Regions from separate parts of the Kluyvera huaxiensis genome, predicted to be linked through region 2. Evidence: predicted binding sites of a transcription regulator. Region 2 holds the regulator's gene; each other region holds the start of a gene.
What was found. The regulator LexA, encoded in region 2, represses DNA repair genes until DNA is damaged. The targets are predictions, from matches to a motif close to TNCTGTATGTACATACAGNA.

Region 1 (6,068 bases), on a different contig from region 2:
TCGAGCGGTTCACGGGGGTCTATTTCATGTAAGCGGTGATCGGCCAGCAGATTTAAACCCGACTGGCCGTGGATCACCTGGTGAGGCTGGGTTGTGGCGAGCTGAACCTGATAACAGCAGGTTGTGGCGCTTTCAGGATGCAGTTGGTTGGCCTGCATTAGGATGTCGGCAATACCGGTGGACTCAAAAAGCATGCCGCCATCGGGGACGATAATCAGTATTTTTTTCATGTCCTGAAAAGTAGTCTTTTTACAGAATAAGTCAACAGGGCGACGACGCAGTAAGCCCCACAACGCTTTTGTTACCGCTAATCGGTCACATCCTATTCGTGGTTGATATTGTGCCAACGTCTGCCAGCGCTTCGCGCAGGTACTGCATCAAAACCGTCACTCGCACCGGGGTAAACTGGCGCGATGGACGCACGATCGACAAAGGCAATGGCGGGGGCGCGTAGCGCTCAAGCACCGGAACTAATGCGCCAGCGTGCAACGCCTCTTCGACGATATACCACGGTAACATCGCAATCCCCATACCCTGAATAGCGGCTTCACGTAGCACATCGCCATTGTTGGCGGCCAACGGCACCCGAACATCCAGCTCCTGCCCGCCGCTGGCAAACTCCCATTCATCGCGGGTGGAAAGGAGTGAGTAGTGTAAGCAGCTATGGTGCTTTAATTCGGCGGGAGATTCCGGTTTACCATGTGCTTTCACGTAATCCGGTGATGCGCAATACAGCCTTGGCATCATGGCGATAGGTAAACTGACCAGGGACGAATCCTGTAAGTTGCCGATGCGCAAGGAGAGATCTATGCCTTCATTTAGCAGATCGCTAACGCGGTCTTCCAGCTGTAAGGTCACGGTAATCTGCGGATATTTTTTCAAAAATGCGGGAAGCAGTGGGGCCAGTTTTTGGGTGCCAAAACTCAACGGCGCACCCAGCCGAATGATGCCGCTGTAGGTTTCCTGCGCACAGTTTAGCCGTTCTACGGCCTGCTCAAGCGCGCTTAAAACCGCTAATACATCCTGATAAAACTGTTGGCCGCTGGGGGTTAAATCGAGCTGGCGAGTGGTGCGATTTATCAGCTTTACGCCTAACGCCGCTTCCAGTGCGGAGACCCGACGACTGATAGCCGCGCTGCTGGCATCAAGCTGGACGGCGGCATTATAGAAGCTACCGCTTTCTACGACGGCGACGAAGTTGCGAAGTGAGATGAGGTCGTATTCTTTCATTTTGCGTAACGGTGTCTTACCTGAACCCTGATTTATCTGCATCAATCCCGTGCCTATCATACGTGCATCAGACATACATCGAGGATCAACTGCTATGGCTAGTCACTATCGTAAAAAAGGCGCGGAGCTACTGCATTATCTGCCAGCCAGTGAATATCATCCAGCGAACACCTATTTTCATTTTTCGTTCGCCAACTATTATGACCCTGACAACATGCATTATGGTGTGCTGCGGGTGGTCAACGATGATGATGTGAAACCGCACAGCGGCTTTGACCGGCATCCGCATAAAGACATGGAAATCGTCAGTTATCTGGTGAAAGGCAATCTGACCCACTGGGACAGCGCGACGCAGGTGGAAGATGTGTTGAGCCGCGGGCATGTGCAAACGGTCACTGCCGGTAACGGCGTATGGCACTCGGAGCTGAATAACCATGATGATTGGTGTCGTTTCCTGCAAATCTGGATCCTGCCGCCAAAACAAGGTTTGGAAGTGCGTTATGAAAATCATAAGTTCACCGACGAAGACCGTGAGAATAAATTACTGCATATCGTCGGTAGTCTGCAAAATGATGACGATGCGCCGCTGCATTTAAATCAGGATGTGAACATGTTTGTCAGCGAACTGACAAATAGCGATGCTGAAGTAACCTACGAGCTGAAAGCGGGGCGCCAGGCCTACATCAATAGCATTGAAGATAGCGTTAACGTTGAAGGTATTGTGACGCTGGATGAACGCGATTCACTCGAAGTCGTCGGGCCAATGACGCTGACCTTTAAAGCGAAAGAACAGCACTCGCACTTTATCATTATTGAAATGGGCGAGTGGGCTGACGCGCAATAAGCGATTCGACGCCATAAGATTAACGCGCCGCCGGTGAAAGTGGCGCGTTTTTGTATATACGGGCTGCGTCATCGGGGGTGATTTTTAATCAGCAATGGTTCGGTTTATCCCCCACACAAAGCCATATTCGCGCAATATATTGCTCACATCCGCCGCTTAATCTCCCGCTACCCTAAATCAATGTTGGTAGGTTGAACACCTCAGTCATACTCACCTAAGCTACCCTTTGGTATTTTGGATAGAGGGATTTTGTCATGCCATTATTGAGGCATCTTAGGTGGGGTGGGGTTGTCGTATTGGCCGCCACGTTGTTGGGGGGATGTATTCCCTATCCGAGGGAACGCCCCGGGTATATCGACCTTTGCGAAAGCGAGCATAAATTTATTGTTGATACCCCTCACGGCAAGCAAGAAATAGTGCTGGAAACCTATCTCTACGATCACGCTATTCCTGGCCGATATATGCCTGAGAAGCGAAGCAGTTTCACTATTCCTTACGTTCAGGGGCCTGGAGCGAGGCCGGAATTTTATGTGCAACTGATTGCCTATAACAAAGGGCGCCAGCGTCCTTCGCGTCCGGGAAGTAAGGGGCAGCCTGCAGTGCCGATTATTATCGACACACGTCAAGCCTACATCGATCTGGGCGATGGGCACCGACAGAACGCGCGTCCAGAAGTTTACCTTGGCACTACCTCATTCCCATATGATTTCCCGGAAGAGAATGCGAAATATGCAAGGCCATCGCCTTACGATATCAACAGCGATGAGGTACACCGTAATGTCCCGCGTATTACCAATAACGATGACTACGGTTCAGCCTATGTGGTCTTTAAAATTTATGACGGCTACGCCAATGCTAAATGGACAGTTCACTTAGGCGAACTTGAGGTCGATGGAGTGAAGGTCGCGGTGCCTGCGCTGAAGTTATGCTATCAACCGACGCTGAAGTGGGTTGGTATTGAACCGCTTATGCGCCCGTAAATACGGGACGTGTGGGAAGAACTCAGGGGGAAAATTATTCTCCCCTTGCGGATCCCAGTATGCAAAAAAGCCGTGAGCAGCTTTCTGCTTACGGCTTCTGGATGGAGATGCAGCGTGTGGATCATCAGGCAGCGTTAATGGCCCTGATTTTTTTGCTGGCAGACGCATCTGAGTCTGGAATATCAGATTCAGATGGGGGAATGGATTCCGGGAGTTTGCTGGTCCGCAGAACATGCTGCACGGCCACTTTCTGTTCGGCAAGAAATAGGCCCAGATCCTCGGCTTGAGTTTCATCCATCGGCTTCCCGCTTTGCAACAGCAAGTCGGTAAACGCTTCTGCCATGTCGAGCAGTCTGTCATAAGCGTCAGCCTCTTTCTTACTGGCAAATGTCATTTTCTCTTCACCTTTTCTAACGACAACAAATTTTGTTTCAACAGCCATTGCTTGCCCCTTACACTGTAATTATGTCCAGTATATCAGATTCTGAGGCTGCATTGCAGGGATAATGTACATACATTTATCACGCAGGATAGGCTGCTAACTGCCATGACCACATCAGAGGCCTGTTGTAAGAGAGAAGGGGTAAGAATGATGTCGATGGAGAAGATATCTACAGACGTTATTGTCGGCCCTGATGATTCTACAATGCGCAAATTACGCGTGAATGTTAGCAATATTTGTACCTCCGCATATACCCAAGGATTAGCGGCGAGAACGTCAAAGGAGATTAAGTTAACTCACGAGCAGGTGAGGCCCGCTATTCGCGGGTAGATCGCTGCGAGAATGCCGAAAGATATTCCAGAAGAGTTAACTGACAGAATGACCAATACGCTGACGGATGCCTTTATGGGGGTATATGCACACAGTCCAGACGCCGACTAGTTATCAAATATCGACTGTATCTTCCACGCAGGTTCGAGAGCAGGGTGGTTACCCTACTATTTGAGCTGAAGGTCCGCTTTGAGCGATAAGCGGACTTTCTCAATCATTATCTAATAATTCAGGCCAAGTGATTATGCTGTAGCAGTCAACTAAAATCTGGTTTGTGCCAATATAAAAATTACTGTCGAGAAATACCCATCCTATCAATCTCAGTCACAAATTGAACTTTTGAACGGTAGGTACGGGCATTACTAAGTGCCACATTTAGAACATTGTAAGCATGGGCTGTAAATGTCGCGATCAGTTCGCTTTCTCTGTGTCCCAGTTCTGTCCGCTGCGGTTGCTCCAGCAACCAGTAGATTTGCTGGATGGTCTTCTTAACTTCTTCACCATTAGCCCCTATAACGGACAAAATGATGCTCATTCGATTTGCAATACTATGTGCACGTGGCTCCATGTCATGTTTGAGCAACATTAACTCGAGAGCAGATAAACAACTCCGCAGACGATCCTTCGGTGATAACAATGTCAATCCTTTACTATGAATTAAGATGCTTGTCCGTACCGCTAAGGCGAATTCGCTCAAGCCCTCTAACAGCACAAGTGATCCAGCGACTTCTAACAGATCAGAATTTAGTGTAGAAATTTGTTGCACCGATAGACGCCAATATCCAATCTCTGTTGGTAAAATTTTCTCATTGTGACTAAAGCCACCTTCATACATTACTATAAGTTTCGATGCTGGGATGTACTCTGCACCAGAGAGTGCTACTGGACTGAAAATGTATGCTTCAGGGGCCGCTGGAGAGAAGAAAGTTAGCAGTCCCACTGCATCCTGAGCAATCTGAAAAGATCGCTCTACCGCAAATTTCGGTTCAGCTTCAATGGACATAATTGCAACAGCATATCCTTGAAAATTCTGCCTCAACATTTCAACGTATTGACCAAATTCTTGCTCTTTTCCTAGTGGCGGTGACGGTAATTTTCTGCACAAATTATCCATTACAGAAGCCGTGATCGATTCAATGCGAATAGGACCGAAGTCAAATCCCTTTTCAACTTCCATATTGGCAATTGGGGCCCAAACTTCAACAGCAGTGACCTTTTCTCGAGCAGTCTCGCATAATTCCATTGAGAATGAAGACTGGGCAGTTGGAAATTGTTGTCTCGCCCAATCGAAGAAAGTAGTTTCAACAAACCCACGACTTAAGCTAGTACGAGCCCATTCAGCTTTCATTACAGCATCGATTAAGTTATCGAGGCATTTGTAATTTTCCTCAATAAATCCATATGGTTTTCCATCATTCTGAAAGAACGTGAACGCTGCGCTTCCGTTCATCTCCTTCCCCCAAAATGTAATAGGTCCAATCAGATCTCGATCAGTAATTGAAATCACAGGCCTTTCAGATGGAAAATTCTGAGCAGTTTGTTCAAAATGAAGTTCTTGAATCATCCCCATCAGTTCAAGGGAAATCTGATCAAGTTCGGTGCTATGGACCGATGTGAAAATAAAGGGTTTGATGTCAGGGAGGTCAGATGGCACTGTTGGTGAAATCAGTTCGTTTGTTGGATTAATATCGTTGAGTTGAGCTTGAAGCTGATTCAGTTTTTGTAGATCAGAATGATGGTGCATTTCAAGGGTAACATTCAACCACTCATGGAATTGGTTGACGAGCGTCAGGTATTCTAACGCAAATTCATGAACGTCGAGATGTTCTCCGGCCAGTTCGAGATAGTTGCGAGCCGCTGGTTTCCAGTCTTTCCAATCCAAAAGTGAAGCGGTGTCATAATGCACACCAGTTTCAAACGTACCCGAACCATCCGTAGCTCCAGGATTAGCTTCAAAATTCATATACATACTGGAATCTGGCAGCCCTTTATGAAGCATGTAGTTGCGGAGACCTTGAATGAACTGAGCTACAGGTGATTTAGCGAAAGTTGCTATTACTTGCTTTTCGTAGGCCTCCAACAGTTTGGTATCTGCGTAATGCTTCCTCATGAATACCCGCGTATGTTCCACAAGGGTCAACGAAGATGAAACGAAGTTGTGAACATGCCGATTGAGTTCGCGATGGGCTTGGAGTCCAGCTTCGCGATTCTTTTCCATCATCAACAGTATGCCTTGATCAGG
Region 2 (6,068 bases):
AGCGGCTACTGTTGATAGCATCGCTGCTGAAGTTGTATATCGACACGGTGTAGTTGTAGAGCCAGGTCTGTTGCAGTTTTGGCGTAACGCCAAATGATACCGGCACACCGCCAAAATTGAACTGCCGGGCAATGGCGACACCGTAGTCAGAAACAATGGCCGCTCGCCCATAACCTTTTGATTTCAAATCCCGGGCTTTGACACTCAACACGTTGGCTGGCGTGGCCTCAATACCGCGCAGAATATCGATATCACCTTGGTCGATATAGGAACTGAGCCGTGCTCGGGCATCAGCCTTTGCGACAAACGCAACCGCCAGCACATCGTTTGGAATAGTAATCGCCAGACCCGCTCCGGCTTTCGTTCGCGCGGTCTTTCCCTTAACCGACGAAAGTTGATCGGCCAAATCGCCGGCCGCCGAAGAAACGCGCCGATAGCCAGGGCTGCCAGGGTTAGTAAGGTCGGAAAGATTAATATTATTCAACGAACTGATGTAGTCCTGTATATCATCGCTAATATCGTCGATCTTAGTGCGCAAATTATCCTTGTCGGAAATCTGCGCCCCAATCGTCGGTAGGATCAACGTAATATCATCATCAGGTTTGGCTTTCGCCAGTAATGCCGGGTTAATCAACACGCCACTGCCATAGTGTGCTGAAGCCACCCCTGTACCCCCCATTGCGTCGTTCCGGGCCTCCGCCCAGCCATTTGCGGCTTCAGCCGGAGCTGCCACCAGAAAAGAGACAGCGATCCCTATCAGAGAAAATTTCTCATTTTTTTTCATAGTTTGCCCATCTTATTGTCTGTTATGGAACAACCCCCCATCCGTTATCGCCTGGATGGAGACAAACTATTGCTGCGAATAACAGGCCAAAAAATGGCCAATTCCCTGAAATGAAATTTTCGATAGGTTTATTATTATTAATAAGCGCTCTAACTTCTTATAGAAGAAGATATTTAGTTTCGCCCAGGTTTTCCGTCATGCGGTCCAAAAAACTGCGGTGGATGATCCACCCAACGATCTTCGCGAGTGACGGCATACGAGGCGTTTAACGGGTAATAGATACGGTTGGTTCGTTTATTCGCCTCCCCGACCACCAGCAGGCGCACCTCTTCCGACGTATTGTTAATAAAAGTGTGACAAACCCCGGTTCCTGCCGGAAAACCGACGCTATCACCGGGCTGAAGTTTCCACAGATAGCCGTTAATCCACGCCTGCGGGTACCCTTCCAGCACGTAGATAAACTCTTCTTCATCGCTTTCCGCATGCGGATAGGACGTCCGCCGCCCCGGCGGTAAACGCTCGTGGTGAATACCAATGTGTCGAAGCCCTAGCGCGCGGGCCAGCGGCGCACCGATGGAAAAGCGTTCGTCGCTATCGGGATAGGTTGAATCGTCCGGGCCTTCAATGTCATGCCAATGGCGAATGCAATCGGGTCTTTTCATTATTTTTCGTCCTGAGTGTGAAGTGCACCTGCTATAACACACCTATAGCACACCTGTGGAAACTCGGCGTTTCTGGCATAACATGATAAAGTATGTGTTTGTTTCACCCGTAACCCGAGGACGCCAATGGATAAGACCACTACGCAAGAACTGCTAGCGCAGGCTGAAAAGCTGTGTGCGCAACGCGGCGTGCGCCTGACTCCTCAACGTCTGGAAGTGTTGCGCCTGATGAGTCTGCAGGAAGGGGCAATCAGCGCCTACGATCTGCTCGACCTGCTGCGCGTCAAAGAACCGCAGGCTAAACCGCCGACGGTATACCGTGCTCTGGAGTTTCTGCTCGAGCAGGGTTTTGTTCACAAAGTCGAATCCGCTAACAGTTACGTGCTGTGCCATCTGTTTGATCAACCGACTCACACCTCCGCCATGTTTATCTGCGACCGCTGTGGCGTGGTCAAAGAAGAGTGTGCGGAAGGGGTTGAAGACATCATGCATGCGCTGGCGGCGAAGATGGGTTTTGCCCTGCGGCATAATGTGATTGAAGCGCACGGTCTGTGCTCAGCCTGCGTTGAGGTCGAAGCCTGCAAGGCGCATGAGCACTGCCAGCACGATCATACGATTCAAATTAAGAAAAAATCCCGCTAGCAGGCGCTAAGCGGGATAGCGTACTTCCCTGTACGCGCTCGCTGGGTTTACCAGCGGTGGTTATGACGTTTATCCCAGCTATCGACCTCTTTTTCGGCCTGATCCTTCGCGTAGCCATAGCGCTCCTGAATTTTACCGACCAGCTGATCGCGTTTCCCTTCGATCACCGTCATATCATCGTCGGTCAGTTTGCCCCATTGCTCTTTCACTTTGCCTTTAAGCTGTTTCCAGTTGCCGCCGACTTCGTCTTTATTCATCATCAAATCCTCGGGAGTCAGTGAGTGAATAGCGAAAGTGTTCCTACAGAACACACATCTTTTTCGCTAAGCGTGAGGTTAATTGTAGTCAGTCATTCCGACATCAATTCACTATTCGGAATCTTTAACCATCACGTCAGGCAAACCAGCTGTTGTTTCGCCAGTGACGACGCCAGATAAACGCCAGCGACAGACCGCGAAGCGCCAGGAAGACGGCAAGCGCCAGCCACAGTCCGTGGTTGCCAAGCACCGGTAGCGCTAACAGCGTGAGCGCAAATCCCGCCGCCGCAACGGCCATGCTGTTACGCATCTCCGCGCCGCGCGTCGCGCCGATAAACATGCCATCAAGCAGATAACACCACACGCCGATTATCGGGAGCACCATCTGCCAGATAACGTAGCGGTCAGCCAGCTCGCGTAGCTCGGGAATGGACGTCAGCAGCGCCACGATATGTTCCCCCAAAACGGCATAAACCAACGCGAACGCCAGTGCGACCACACCGGCCTGACGGCATGCCGCTCGCCAGACCTCCAGTAGTTTACTGCCGTCGCGCGCGCCGTAGGCCTGACCAGAATGGGCTTCAACCGCATAGGCGAAGCCGTCCAGCGCGTAGGCGGTGAAGGTAAGCATGGTCATCAGCACGGCATTCACCGCGACAATATCGCTGCCAAGACGAGCACCAAAAACGGTTACCGCACCAAAGCACAGTTGCAGCAACAGCGAGCGCAGCATGATGTCACGGTTCAACGCCAGCAAACGCCGGAAGTTGCCGTGCCAGGCCATTTTCAGCATCGCCCAGGAAATCCCGCGCATTACCAGTACCTTACGTACCATCCCTAAACCGACCAGCAAGGTCGCGTACTCGGCGATGGCCGTCGCTAACGCCGCCCCCTGCACGTTCATATGCAGCCCCATCACCAGCCACAGATCGAGGACGATATTGAGTACGTTGCCCACCACCAGCAGCACGACCGGTGCACGCGCGTACTGTACGCCCAACAGCCAGCCCAGCAGCACCAGATTTGCCAGCGAAGCCGGAGCGCTTAGCCAGCGGATGGAGAGAAAACGCTGCGCCTGCTCCAGCACTTCGCCGCTGCCGCCAACGATAGACAGCGCGAGATGAATCAGCGGATTTTTAAACAAGATGATCAGCAGACCGGCACCCAGCGCCAGCAGCAGCGGTTGTACCAGCGCTCGCGCCAGCGCCTGGGGGTCTTTGGCGCCAAACGCCTGCGCCGTCAGGCCGGTGGTGCTCATACGCAAGAACAGCAGCAGCATAAACAGGAAGCTGGTTGCGGTCGCGCCAATGGCCACGCCGCCCAGATAGACCGGGCTGTCGAGATGGCCAATCACGGCGGTATCCACCAACCCTAGCAGAGGCACGGTGATATTTGAGAAGATCATTGGTAGCGCAAGGCGCCACAGGGCCTTATCGGCGGAAGTCAGTAGCGGCATGAGTGAGAACCAGAAAGAAAAAAGGCTGTGATAACGGAAGTATCACAGCCATTTGAGAGAAGGGAGTGTTACAGCCACTCGCCGTTGCGGATAACGCCAACGGCCAGCCCTTCGATGGAGAAACTCTGCTGACGCAGATCGACCACGATAGGGGAAAACTCGCTGTTTTCCGGCAGTAGTTCGACGACGTTACCCTGTTTTTTCAGGCGTTTCACCGTCACTTCTTCATCGATACGCGCGACGACGACCTGGCCGTTACGCACATCCTGGGTTTTATGCACCGCGAGCAGATCGCCATCCATAATACCGATATCTTTCATCGACATGCCGCTGACGCGCAGCAGGAAGTCGGCACTCGGTTTAAACAGCGATGGATCGACCTGGTAATGGCCTTCAATGTGCTGCTGCGCCAGCAGCGGCTCGCCCGCCGCAACGCGGCCAATCAGCGGTAGGCCCACTTCTTCTTCCACCAGCAGGCGGATACCACGAGAGGCTCCGGAGACAATCTCAAGAACTCCTTTACGCGCCAGCGCTTTCAGGTGTTCTTCAGCCGCATTCGGGGAACGGAACCCCAAGCGCTGAGCAATTTCCGCACGCGTCGGCGGCATGCCCGTCTGGCTGATATGATCCCGGATGAGATCAAACACCTCTTGCTGCCTGGTCGTTAACGCTTTCATTCCGCCCCCTGGGTGTATATACAGTTATGCTGTGAGTATATACAGCTAGTGCCTATTTTGGAACCATAAAACGCAGGAAATCAGGCAGTTTTCACAGCTTTAGTGGAAATGAGCCCACAGCAGGATAGCCCAGGTGATCAGAGCGACAAAAATCGACAGCAACACGGCGGCTGAGCCCATATCTTTCGCTCGCCCTGACAGCTCGTGATACTCAGAGCCAATACGGTCGACGACCGCTTCCAGTGCACTATTGAGAATTTCCACTATCATCACCAACAGGACGGAGCCGATAAGCAGCACGCGGGTGATAGGGTCAACATCCAGCCAGCAGGCAATGATAATTGCCAGTACGGATGCAACCCCCTCCTGGCGGAACGCGGCTTCGTTGATCCATGCCGCGCGAAATCCTTTCCAGGAATATCCAGCTGCTTTGATAATTCGGGTGAGCCCAGTGGTATTATTGGCCATCTCAAGAACCTTTTACGTTATGACGTCAATGACAATGCGTACTTCACGTTGCTGCTGGGTTTACCGCCTTGCCGCCGCGCGAATCACTTAGTGTATTATTAAGAACCGGTAGAACAGAAATTCTGCCGACTTTCTGATATTCTTGCCGCGCATTTGCATGATTAACCAGAGGCTTTACATCGTTTATGTCCGGCTGGCCACGAATTTACTACAAATTACTGAATTTACCATTAAGTGTTCTGGTAAAGAGCAAGTCTATTCCGGCAGAACCTGCCCAGGAATTGGGGCTTGATACATCACGTCCAATTATGTACGTCCTGCCTTACAACTCTAAGGCCGACTTACTGACGCTGCGCGCCCAGTGCCTTGCGCACGACCTGCCCGATCCGCTTGAACCGTTAGAAATCGACGGCACTCTGCTGCCGCGCTACGTGTTCATTCACGGCGGCCCGCGCGTGTTCACCTACTACACGCCGAAAGAAGAGTCGATCAAACTGTTCCACGACTACCTCGACTTGCACCGCAGCAATCCACATTTGGATGTGCAAATGGTGCCGGTGTCGGTGATGTTTGGGCGTTCTCCGGGTCGCGAGAAAGGTGAAGTCAATCCGCCATTGCGGATGCTGAACGGCTTCCAGAAATTCTTCGCCGTCTCCTGGCTGGGTCGCGATAGTTTCGTGCGTTTCTCTCCGTCCGTTTCTCTACGCCGCATGGCCGATGAACACGGCACGGATAAGACCATCGCCCAGAAGCTGGCCCGCGTTGCCCGTATGCACTTCGCTCGCCAGCGTTTGGCTGCGGTAGGCCCACGTCTGCCTGCCCGTCACGACCTGTTCAAAAAGCTGCTGGCCTCCAAAGCCATTGCCAAAGCAGTAGAAGATGAAGCGCGTAGCAAAAAAATCTCCCACGAAAAAGCGCAGCAGAACGCGATTGCGCTGATGGAAGAGATTGCAGCGAACTTCTCCTACGAGATGATCCGCCTGACCGACCGTATCCTGAGCTTTACCTGGAACCGTCTGTATCAGGGGATTAACGTCAATAACGCCGAGCGCGTACGCCAACTGGCGCACGACGGGCACGAGATTGTTTATGTTCCCTGCCACCGCAGCCACATGGACTATC
Region 3 (6,068 bases), on a different contig from region 2:
GTGGAAGCCTTCCGCATCAATGCTGCGGTGGCGAAAGACGAAACGCAGATCCACACCCACATGTGTTACTGCGAATTCAACGACATCATGGATTCTATCGCAGCGCTGGATGCTGACGTGATCACCATTGAAACTTCGCGCTCTGATATGGAACTGCTGGAGTCGTTCGAAGAGTTTGACTACCCGAACGAAATCGGACCGGGAGTGTACGACATCCACTCACCGAACGTCCCGAGCGTAGAGTGGATTGAAGCCTTGCTGAAGAAAGCGGAGCAGCGGATCCCCGCGGAACGCCTGTGGGTTAACCCGGACTGCGGCCTGAAAACTCGAGGCTGGCCGGAAACCCGCGCGGCGTTGGCGAATATGGTGAAAGCGGCGCAGAATTTACGCGAGGCGTAAAAATAAACGGAGGCGAAAGCCTCCGTTTTACTTTATTAAAAGGTTATCCCTTTTTCCCGCCATACTGCGCAAACCATGTCAGCATTCTCTGCCAGCCATCTTTGGCCGACTCTTCATGATAGCTCGGTCGATAGTCAGCATTAAACGCGTGACCGGCCTCTGGGTAGACGACAATGTCAGCTTTCGCATTTGCCGCACGCAGCGCCTGACGCATGGTCTCAACGGATTCGAGCGAGATCCCGGTGTCCTGGCCGCCGTACAATCCCAGTACCGGCGCGCTCAGATCGACCGCGATATCAACCGGATGTTTCGGGCTGCTTAACGTTTTGTCGCCGGTCAGACGGCCATACCAGGCCACTGCGGCTTTGAGCTGCGGGTTATGCGCTGCATACAGCCACGCAATGCGCCCACCCCAGCAGAAGCCGGTCACGAATAGACGGTTGGCGTCACCGCCGTTACGCGCCGCCCAACTGGCGACATGGTCGAGATCGCCCAGCACTTGAGCGTCAGGTACTTTAGTGACAAGGCCGCTGAACAGCGATGGGATGTCGTCGTAGTCGTTCGGATCGCCCTGACGAAAATAGAGCTCTGGTGCGATAGCCAGATAGCCCTCAAGCGCCAGACGGCGGCAGATATCGCGGATATGTTCGTGGACGCCAAAAATCTCCTGCACTACGATGATTACCGGGAGAGGCGCATCGCTATGTTTAGGACGGGCGTGATAGGCCGGCAGTGTATCCCCCTGTGAGGGAATCGAGGTTTCTCCCGCCGTGATAGCCTCTTCGGGCGTATGGACGGTGGTCAAGGCATGAGGTGAAGCAGCAGGTGCAAATCCAGGTTGTTTATTGATTGTCATGGCATTCTCCGTACCCTTTGAATGAACTCATAGCTGAATCACAGTGCCTCAATACGGCGTATTTTTGTGCAGCGGAGATTCACAATAACTTGTTAATGTGATGTGAATCACTAATTGCATGGAATTTAATGTAATATTTTTATTCCTTAGTGATGGCAATCACGAAAAAGAGTCGTGGTCTTCTATAAAGTACATTTTTGCTTCTTCTGACAAAACTGAACCACAGAGGAGTTCTTTATGTCCAAGTCTGATGTTTTTCATCTCGGCCTCACCAAAAACGATTTACAAGGGGCTACGCTGGCTATCGTCCCCGGTGACCCGGAGCGTGTGGAAAAGATCGCCGCGCTGATGGAAAAGCCGGTAAAACTGGCATCTCATCGTGAATTTACCTCCTGGCGTGCTGAGCTTGATGGCAAATCAGTGATCGTGTGCTCAACCGGTATCGGTGGCCCATCCACTTCGATCGCCGTGGAAGAGCTGGCACAGTTGGGTATCCGCACGTTCCTGCGTGTCGGAACCACTGGCGCAATTCAGCCAAACATCAACGTTGGTGACGTACTGGTGACAACCGCATCCGTCCGTCTTGACGGTGCGAGCCTGCACTTTGCACCGATGGAATATCCAGCGGTAGCCGACTTTGCCTGTACCACCGCGCTGGTAGAAGCGGCGAAAGCCGTCGGTGCCACCACTCACGTGGGTGTGACCGCCTCTTCTGACACCTTCTACCCGGGCCAGGAACGTTATGACACCTTCTCTGGCCGCGTAGTGAGAAACTTCAAAGGCTCCATGGAAGAGTGGCAGTCAATGGGTGTGATGAACTACGAAATGGAATCTGCCACCCTGCTGACCATGTGCTCAAGCCAGGGTCTGCGTGCGGGTATGGTCGCTGGCGTTATCGTCAACCGTACCCAGCAGGAAATTCCTAACGCTGAAACCATGAAGAAAACCGAAAGTCATGCGGTGAAAATCGTGGTGGAAGCGGCGCGTCGTCTGCTGTAGTTTCCCCTCCTTGTGTAAAAGGCCGACTTGTTCGGCCTTTTTCTTTTTGCGTAGCGCCTCGCAGGAAACTGCTTTAAAACTGGACGTTTATACAGCACAATTCTATTTTTGTGCAGATAACGGATATAAGCGGGGGGCGTTGTGGATATTGCCGTGGTGATTTATGCGTTGGTGGCGCTGGCAGGCATGGCGATTGGCTGGCTGGCAGCGAGCTATCGCGTGGCGCAGCAGCGGGCCGAGCAGCTTGCGGAAGAACGCGATGTGTACGGCGAACTGAGCGCGGCGAAACAGCAAATTGCCCAGAATGCTCACTGGCGTGAAGAGTGCGAACTGCTTAACAACGAACTGCGCAGCCTGCGGGAGATCAACTCCTCGCTGGAGGTCGATCTCCGGGAAGTCACTACGCTGCTGGAAACCACGCGCCAGCACGGCGATGAAAAGTATCGACTGATGCTCAACAGCGAGCAGCGTCTGAGTGAGCAGTTTGAAAATCTGGCTAATCGCATCTTTGAACAGAGTAACCGCCGCGTTGATGAGCAAAATCGTCAGAGCTTGCAGGGTCTTCTGACGCCGCTGCGTGAGCAGTTGGACGGCTTCCGCCGCCAGGTTCAGGATAGCTTCGGCCAGGAGGCACGCGAACGCCATACATTGACGCATGAAATTCGCAATTTACAGCAGTTGAATGCCCAGATGGCGCAGGAGGCGGTCAACCTGACCCGGGCGCTGAAAGGCGATAATAAAACCCAGGGTAACTGGGGTGAAGTGGTTCTGACTCGTGTGCTGGAGGCTTCCGGGCTGCGGGAAGGGCATGAGTATGAAACCCAGGTCAGCATCAATACGGATGTGAATTCCCGCATGCAGCCGGATGTTATCGTCCGTCTGCCGCATCGCAAAGATGTGGTGGTCGATGCCAAAATGACGCTGGTGGCCTACGAACGCTATTTTAATGCCGAAGATGACTACATCCGCGAAGCGGCGCTGCAGGAGCATATTGCCGCAGTGCGTAACCATATCCGCCTGCTGGGGCGTAAAGACTACCAGCAGCTGCCGGGGCTACGTTCTCTGGACTATGTTTTGATGTTTATCCCCGTTGAGCCTGCATTTTTACTGGCGCTGGACCGACAGCCAGAACTGATTAGCGAAGCGCTGAAAAATAATATTATGCTGGTGAGCCCAACGACGCTGCTGGTGGCGCTACGAACAATCGCCAACCTGTGGCGCTATGAGCATCAAAGCCGCAATGCGCAACATATTGCTGAACGCGCCAGCCGCTTATATGACAAAATGCGCCTGTTCGTTGATGATATGTCGTCGATCGGACAGAGCCTCGATAAAGCGCAGGACAACTACCGCCAGGCAATGAAAAAACTCACCTCCGGGCGCGGGAATCTGTTGGCTCAGGCGGAGGCATTCCGCCATCTCGGCGTTGAGGTGAAGCGCGAGATTAATCCAGATCTCGTCGAGCAGGCCACGTCGCAGGATGATGAGTTCCGGCTGCGCGATGATGAAGAGTTGAATGATGACAATCCGTTGGCGGCAGAGCGTCACTAATCCAGCGACGAGACGGATTTCGTAACAGGGTGGAATCGTAGGGCAATCGAGCCCAATCTGTTACACTCCATGAACATTTTCTTGATAAGCAGGCATAGAGATGGTTGAGGATTCACAAGAAACGACGCACTTTGGCTTTCAAACAATTGCCAAAGATCAGAAGGTAGACATGGTGGCGCATGTATTCCATTCTGTCGCCGCAAAATACGATGTTATGAATGACCTGATGTCATTCGGTATTCATCGTCTCTGGAAGCGTTTTACCATTGATTGCAGCGGCGTGCGCCGTGGACAGACAGTTCTCGATCTGGCGGGTGGCACTGGCGACCTGACGGCGAAGTTCTCACGTATGGTGGGTGAAACCGGACGCGTGGTGCTGGCCGATATCAACGATTCCATGCTGAAGATGGGGCGTGAGAAGCTGCGTAACATCGGCGTCGTTGGTAATGTTGAATACGTGCAGGCGAACGCAGAAGCGCTGCCATTCCCTGATAACACTTTTGACTGCATCACCATCTCCTTTGGTCTGCGTAACGTCACCGACAAAGATAAAGCGCTGCGTTCCATGTACCGCGTGCTGAAACCGGGTGGACGTCTGCTGGTTCTCGAATTCTCCAAACCGATTATCGAGCCGCTGAGCAAAGCCTACGATGCCTATTCATTCCACATTTTGCCTCGTATCGGTGAAATGGTGGCAAACGACGCCGACAGCTACCGCTATCTGGCTGAGTCCATCCGCATGCACCCGAATCAGGACACGCTGAAAGAGATGATGCAGGATGCTGGCCTGGAAAACGTTGAGTACTTCAACCTGACGGCCGGGATCGTCGCGCTGCATCGCGGTTATAAATTCTGATTGAGGTGCAGCTATGCCTTTAAAACCCTTAGTGACCGGCAGCATTGAAACCGCCATTAATACGCTGCTTTGGCGTGAGAAGGCTTTAAAGCCTGCGCGCCAACGTCTTATTGGCAAAGTGCTGCGCATTGAACTTAAAGAGTTCTCCTCGCCGCTGGTGTTGGTTTTCAGTGAGCGTCAGGTTGACGTGCTGGGTGCGTGGGAAGGCGAGGCAGACTGCACCGTTATCACTCGCGTCAGCGTATTACCGCAGCTGCGTAACCGCCAGCAACTGACGGCGCTTATCCGTAATAACGATCTCGAAGTGCAGGGCGATCTCCAGGTGGTTCAAAACCTGGTGTCGCTTGCCGATCTTGCGGAGTTTGATCCTGCGGAACTGCTGGCTCCTTACACCGGTGATATTGCCGCGGAAGGCGTGAGTAAATTCCTGCGCGGCGGGGCGAAGTTTGTACAGCATGGGCTGGCTCGTCAGCAGCGTTATGTTGCGGAAACGCTAACCGAAGAGTGGCGGCTGGCACCGGGGGCATTGGAAATCGCCTGGTTTGCTGAAGAAACAATGGCCGTAGAGCGCGAGCTTGCCGCACTGACCAAACGGTTGGAAAAACTGGAGGGGAAATGACGCCAGGAGAATTACGGCGCCTGTACTTTATCATCCGCACCTTTTTGAGCTACGGGCTTGATGAGCTCATTCCCAAAATGCGAATCACGCTGCCGCTGCGTATTGGGCGTCGGCTGCTGTTCTGGATGCCAAACCGCCACAAGAATAAACCGCTGGGTGAACGCCTGCGTCTGGCCTTGCAGGAGCTTGGCCCGGTGTGGATCAAGTTCGGGCAGATGCTTTCCACCCGCCGTGACCTTTTCCCGCCGAATATCGCCGATCAGCTGGTGATGCTGCAGGATCGCGTCGCCCCGTTTGATGGTAAGCTGGCAAAACAGCAAATTGAAAAATCGATGGGCGATATTCCTGTCGAAAGCTGGTTCGATGACTTCGATATTGAACCGCTGGCTTCCGCGTCAATTGCCCAGGTACACACTGCGCGCTTAAAAGAGAACGGCCGGGAAGTGGTCATCAAGGTCATTCGCCCGGACATCCTGCCGATCATCAAGGCAGATATGAAGCTTATCTACCGCCTGGCGCGCTGGGTGCCTCGCCTGCTGCCGGATGGACGTCGTCTGCGTCCTTTGGAAGTGGTACGCGACTACGAAAAAACGCTGCTCGACGAACTGAACCTGCTGCGTGAAGCGGCTAATGCCATCCAGCTGCGGCGTAACTTCGAAAATAGCCCGATGCTGTATGTCCCGGAAGTGTATTCTGACTACTGCCGCGTCGATATGCTGGTGATGGAGCGCATCTACGGTATTCCCGTATCCGATATCGAGACGCTGGAAAAGCAGAATACCAACATG

Region 1: ABOC97_RS01030 (YebG family protein) is a predicted target of LexA. The motif match lies at 3,510-3,529, and genes of this name have one in related genera.
Region 3: rmuC (DNA recombination protein RmuC) is a predicted target of LexA. The motif match lies at 2,332-2,351, and genes of this name have one in related genera.

The regions. Positions count from the first base shown of each region.
Region 1 covers NZ_JBEFLV010000001.1:197,312-203,379, forward strand. Annotated here, with positions in the region: gene ABOC97_RS01010 (GlxA family transcriptional regulator) at 1-230, opposite strand, end outside; gene ABOC97_RS01015 (LysR family transcriptional regulator) at 316-1,305, opposite strand; gene ABOC97_RS01020 (pirin family protein) at 1,325-2,074, shown strand; gene ABOC97_RS01025 (hypothetical protein) at 2,605-3,054, shown strand; gene ABOC97_RS01030 (YebG family protein) at 3,179-3,496, opposite strand; gene ABOC97_RS01035 (hypothetical protein) at 4,116-6,068, opposite strand, start outside.
Region 2 covers NZ_JBEFLV010000025.1:40,168-46,235, reverse strand. Annotated here, with positions in the region: gene ABOC97_RS20630 (conjugal transfer protein TraF) at 1-784, opposite strand, end outside; gene ABOC97_RS20625 (cupin domain-containing protein) at 958-1,446, opposite strand; gene zur (zinc uptake transcriptional repressor Zur) at 1,573-2,088, shown strand; gene ABOC97_RS20615 (CsbD family protein) at 2,136-2,345, opposite strand; gene dinF (MATE family efflux transporter DinF) at 2,482-3,801, opposite strand; gene lexA (transcriptional repressor LexA) at 3,870-4,478, opposite strand; gene ABOC97_RS20600 (diacylglycerol kinase) at 4,578-4,946, opposite strand; gene plsB (glycerol-3-phosphate 1-O-acyltransferase PlsB) at 5,132-6,068, shown strand, end outside.
Region 3 covers NZ_JBEFLV010000021.1:66,641-72,708, forward strand. Annotated here, with positions in the region: gene metE (5-methyltetrahydropteroyltriglutamate--homocysteine S-methyltransferase) at 1-399, shown strand, start outside; gene ABOC97_RS19240 (dienelactone hydrolase family protein) at 443-1,255, opposite strand; gene udp (uridine phosphorylase) at 1,493-2,254, shown strand; gene rmuC (DNA recombination protein RmuC) at 2,396-3,805, shown strand; gene ubiE (bifunctional demethylmenaquinone methyltransferase/2-methoxy-6-polyprenyl-1,4-benzoquinol methylase UbiE) at 3,906-4,661, shown strand; gene ubiJ (ubiquinone biosynthesis protein UbiJ) at 4,675-5,280, shown strand; gene ubiB (ubiquinone biosynthesis regulatory protein kinase UbiB) at 5,277-6,068, shown strand, end outside.